Regions from separate parts of the Clostridium sp. CM041 genome, predicted to be linked through region 1. Evidence: predicted binding sites of a transcription regulator. Region 1 holds the regulator's gene; the other holds the start of a gene.
What was found. The regulator HrcA, encoded in region 1, represses chaperone genes, less so after heat shock. The targets are predictions, from matches to a motif close to TGTTAGCACTCNNNNNNNNNGAGTGCTAACA.

Region 1 (2,428 bases):
AATCCAGAACACTTATCTTGCTATAGTCTAATAGTGGAAGAGGGAACGGCTTTTTATAAAGGGCTTGAAGAAGGCACATTAAAGCTTCCGGATGAGGAAATAGAACGAACTATGTACGCACAGACAATAGAATATTTAAGAGAAAAAGGGTATATACAATATGAAATTTCAAATTTTGCAAAAATCAATAAGTCATGTAGACACAATTTAGTATATTGGGAAATGGGCGAATATATAGGATGCGGCGCTTCCTCTCATTCATATAGGGATGGGTTTAGGTATAAAAATGAAGAAAATATAGAAAAATATATTAAGAAAATAAATGTTGATTGTTGTGCAATAGTAGAAAAAATAAAGAATTCATTTAAAGATGATATGGAAGAGTTTATGTTTATGGGTCTTAGAAAGAATGTAGGCATAAGCAAAAGTGAATTTAGGAAAAGATTTGACAAAGATATAGATAGTGTTTATAGGGAAGTAATAAATAAATATGTAAGTAATGGATTCATGGAAGAAAATGATAACAATATTTTTTTAACTTATGAAGGTATTGAAATATCGAATGTGATTATGGCAGAATTTCTTCTATAAATACATTGCCATAAATTTCTGTCTAAATATATTAATATTATATCACCACGAAAATCAAAGGAAAGCGTAGTATGCTTAATTTAAACCGATATAACCAACATATAGTGGCTGAATTAAAAAATTAAGGTTATTGACAAATACATTAGCAAATGATATTTTTAATACATACTCGTTAGCACTCAACTGTAGTGAGTGCTAATAAAAGAGGTGATATTATGGAAATGGATGAAAGAAAAATTAAAATACTTCAGGCTATAATTACAGATTATATAAATAATGGTGAGCCTGTTGGATCCAGAACCATAGCTAAAAAGTACGATTTAGGTATTAGTCCAGCTACTATAAGAAATGAAATGTCAGACCTCGAAGAGCTGGGATATATAGAACAGTTGCATACATCATCTGGTAGAAAACCATCAGATAAGGGTTATAGATTATATGTTGATAGACTTATGGAACTTACGAAATTATCCAATGAGGAAGAATATATGATCAAAAATCACCTTATTAATGCTGCTTTATATGAGGTTGATAAAATTGTTAAGCAAGCAACACAAATGCTTTCTCTTCTTACAAATCTTACATCTATAGTTAAGGCACCATCTGTTCAAAAGAGCTGTATAAAATATATTCAGCTAATGAATCTAGATGCTGAGAGTATTTTGTTTGTAATTATTACAGACAGTGGTATCATCAAAAATAATGTTATTAAGATTAGAAAACCTATTGGTAGTGATAGCATTGCAAAACTTAACAATATGCTTAATTTTAGATTGAGAAAGCTTACAATTGAGCAAATAAATTTAGAAGTTATTAATAATTTAAAAAGAGATTTAGCATTTTATCAAGAAATTTTTGATGGAATTATTCCAGCTCTATATGATAGTTTGTCTGGTGTTGAGACTTCAGAAGTATATATTCAGGGTGCTGCAAATATATTTAACTACCCAGAATATAACAATATTACTAAAGCTCGTGAGTTCTTAGTTTTAGTAGACAATAAAGAGAGTATAAATAGTTTACTAGGAGTAGGGGACATTACAGGTAATATTACAATTAAAATTGGTGAAGAAAATTTTGTTGAATGTGCTCGCGAATGCAGCATTATAACAGCTGTTTATAGCGCGTCCGGAATACCGCTCGGATCTATTGGAGTTATAGGACCAACAAGAATACCTTATGGAAAAGTTATATCTGTACTAACTGGGATAGTTAAAGAATTAAATGATAATATAGCTCAAATTTATGATGACCATAGATAAATTTTAAAATTAAAAGATTTACTTTGAGCCAGAAATGGAGGGATGATTTAGTGAATACAAATAATCAGGAAATTTTAAAAGAAGATTTAAAAGAAGAAAACACATCAATACCTAATAATGGGGCTTCAAGCTCAGTTGATGAAGCTGGCGAAAGTCAAAGCACTATGGAAGAGACAGAGGGTTCTATAGAGGAAACTGCAGAAGAAGCTGAAATAGTAGAAGAAGTTGAAGAACTTTTAGAAAGTGAAAAAGATATGAAAAAAAATAAGAAAAAATTAGAAGAAGAAAACATTAAATTACAGAGTGAGCTAGATGATTTTAAAGATAAATATTTAAGGACATCTGCTGAATATGAGAACTTTAGAAAAAGAACAGTAAAAGAGAAACATGGTATATACACAGATGCTTGCGCCGATGTTTTAAAAGAGGTTTTGCCAGTACTTGATAACTTAGAAAGAGCACTTTCTGTTGAAGGAACTGGGGAAGATCTAAGAGTCGGTGTGGATATGACAGTAAGACAATTTAATGATGCCTTTACTAAATTAGGGGTAGAAGAATTAGTCTCAGAAGGTGAA
Region 2 (2,428 bases), 1.6 Mb from region 1:
ATTGCTATATCTTGAAGCATTTCTTTTCTTCTGTCACCAAAACCTGGTGCTTTAACAGCTACACAAGTAAAAGTTCCCCTTAATTTATTAACAACTAATGTGCTTAAAGCTTCACCCTCAATATCTTCAGCAATTATTAATAACTTTTTGCCTTGTTGAACGATTTGCTCAAGTATTGGGAGTATATCTTGTATATTAGTAATTTTCTTATCAGTTATTAAAATATATGGCTCATCAAGATTTGCTTCCATTTTTTCTGCATCTGTAACCATATATGCACTTAAATATCCTCTGTCAAATTGCATTCCTTCAACAACATCAAGTTCTGTTCCCATAGATTTTGATTCTTCTACAGTTATAACACCTTCGTTGCCTACTCTTTCCATAGCATCAGCAATTAGAGCTCCTGTTACTTCATCACTAGCTGATATAGCAGCAACTCTCGATATATCTTCCTTACCATTAACTGGTTTAGAAGATTTTTTAATTTCTTCAACAGCTTTATCTACAGCCATTTTTATACCAGTTCTTATTAACATTGGATTGGCACCAGCTGTAACATTTTTTAAACCTTCTCTTATTATAGCTTGGGCAAGCAATGTAGCTGTAGTTGTTCCATCTCCTGCTACATCATTTGTCTTTGTAGCAACTTCTTTAACAAGTTGTGCTCCCATATTTTCAAATGCATCTTCTAGCTCTATTTCCCTAGCTATAGTAACACCATCATTTGTTATTAATGGTGATCCAAACTTTTTATCTAAAATAACATTTCTTCCTTTGGGTCCGAGTGTTATTTTAACAGTGTTTGCAAGTTTATCTACACCTCTTTGCATAGCTCTTCTCGCTTCTTCTCCAAACAATATATCTTTAGCCATTTTAAACCCTCCTATACGACGCTAATGATTAAATAATCATTTACTATCAATTATTATTTAATTATTATTACGTTAATGTTATTTTTCAATTACAGCTAATAGTTCATCTTGCTTTAATATGATATACTCAATACCATCATATTTTATTTCACTTCCTGAATATTTAGAGAATAATATTATATCCCCTGCCTTAACTTCCATTTTAATTACTTTCCCATCTTCAACTTTTCCTGGTCCTACTGAAACTACTTCAGCCTCTTGTGGTTTTTCCTTTGAAGCTCCTGCAAGAAGTATTCCACTTTTTGTAGTTTCTTCCGCCTCTAATCTTTTAATTAACACTCTATCACTAAGTGGTCTAATATTCATTTTAAACCCCTCCTTATATATTTTGTTGTTTTTGTTAGCACTCATCACATCTGAGTGCTAATGAGTTCTATACCTAATATTTTAATTAATAATCAGTATAATATCAACTTCACCTATTCTATATATTATACCATTTATACGCAATTAAACTATATTATGTTTAGTTATCACTGCATTATATAGTTTTTCTCTTATTTACTTACTTTTTAATGAAATTATAATTTTAGTACATTTTATTATCATTGAATATATTTTGATTTATTGTTAAAATCACTAATAGAGGTGATTTTATGAATAGTCTATATAAATGGTTTAATAACTATTTTTTTAAAGACTCCATTTTTAGAAATGTAAAAACCCTTATTAAATTTTCATTCAAAACGTTTTTTATTTTAAGTTTTACTTTTTCTTTTATAATTTTAAGCATAAATCTTACTTTGCTTTTTAAGCCATTATACTATATGGATATTGAGGTTTTAAAAATCAAAGAATCTTCTAATTTAAATAAAAAGGAACTAAAGACTAATTATGACTATGTAATCACATATTTAACTCAAAATAAAATTGAAGAATTCACTCTTCCAACGCTACCTTCTTCCAATAATGGTAAAATTCATTTTAAAGAAGTTAAAATGATATTTGATAATCTTAAGGTAATGCTATTTTTCTCAATATTAATAAGTATTATAGGTATAATCATAAATAAGAGACACAAAACAATAAGATACTTGTTAACTAGTTCCATTTTTCTTATTATCGTACCTATAATATTACTTGTACCCTTTTTAATTAATTTCGATAAAAGCTTCACAGCTTTTCATCATATTTTCTTTAAAAATGATTACTGGTTATTTGATATTGAATATGATCCAATAATAACGATCCTTCCACAGGATTTTTTCTTCCATTGTGCAATATTAATAATTATTTTGATTACTATAAGTAGCATAATATTAAGATGTATATATAAATCACAATATAAAAAGCTACACTCTTTATAATATTTATAAAAAGCTACACTCTTTATAATATTTATAAAAAGCTACACTCTTTATAATATTTATAAAATCTACGCTCTTTATAATCTTTTATAAAACATGTGTTATCGTAACTTTTTAATAAGATTATTTTTTCTTTTTAATTACATTTTTTATTATAGTATTTCCTTTAAAAATCCCTACTATTGA

Region 2: the regulator HrcA is predicted to act here: its motif matches at 1,274-1,304, upstream of ACWJJT_RS09195 (co-chaperone GroES).

Annotation. Positions count from the first base shown of each region.
Region 1 covers NZ_CM143648.1:15,494-17,921, forward strand. Annotated here, with positions in the region: gene hemW (radical SAM family heme chaperone HemW) at 1-591, shown strand, start outside; gene hrcA (heat-inducible transcriptional repressor HrcA) at 807-1,853, shown strand; gene grpE (nucleotide exchange factor GrpE) at 1,904-2,428, shown strand, end outside.
Region 2 covers NZ_CM143648.1:1,963,572-1,965,999, forward strand. Annotated here, with positions in the region: gene groL (chaperonin GroEL) at 1-875, opposite strand, end outside; gene ACWJJT_RS09195 (co-chaperone GroES) at 954-1,241, opposite strand; gene ACWJJT_RS09200 (TIGR01906 family membrane protein) at 1,532-2,242, shown strand; gene ACWJJT_RS09205 (TVP38/TMEM64 family protein) at 2,366-2,428, opposite strand, start outside.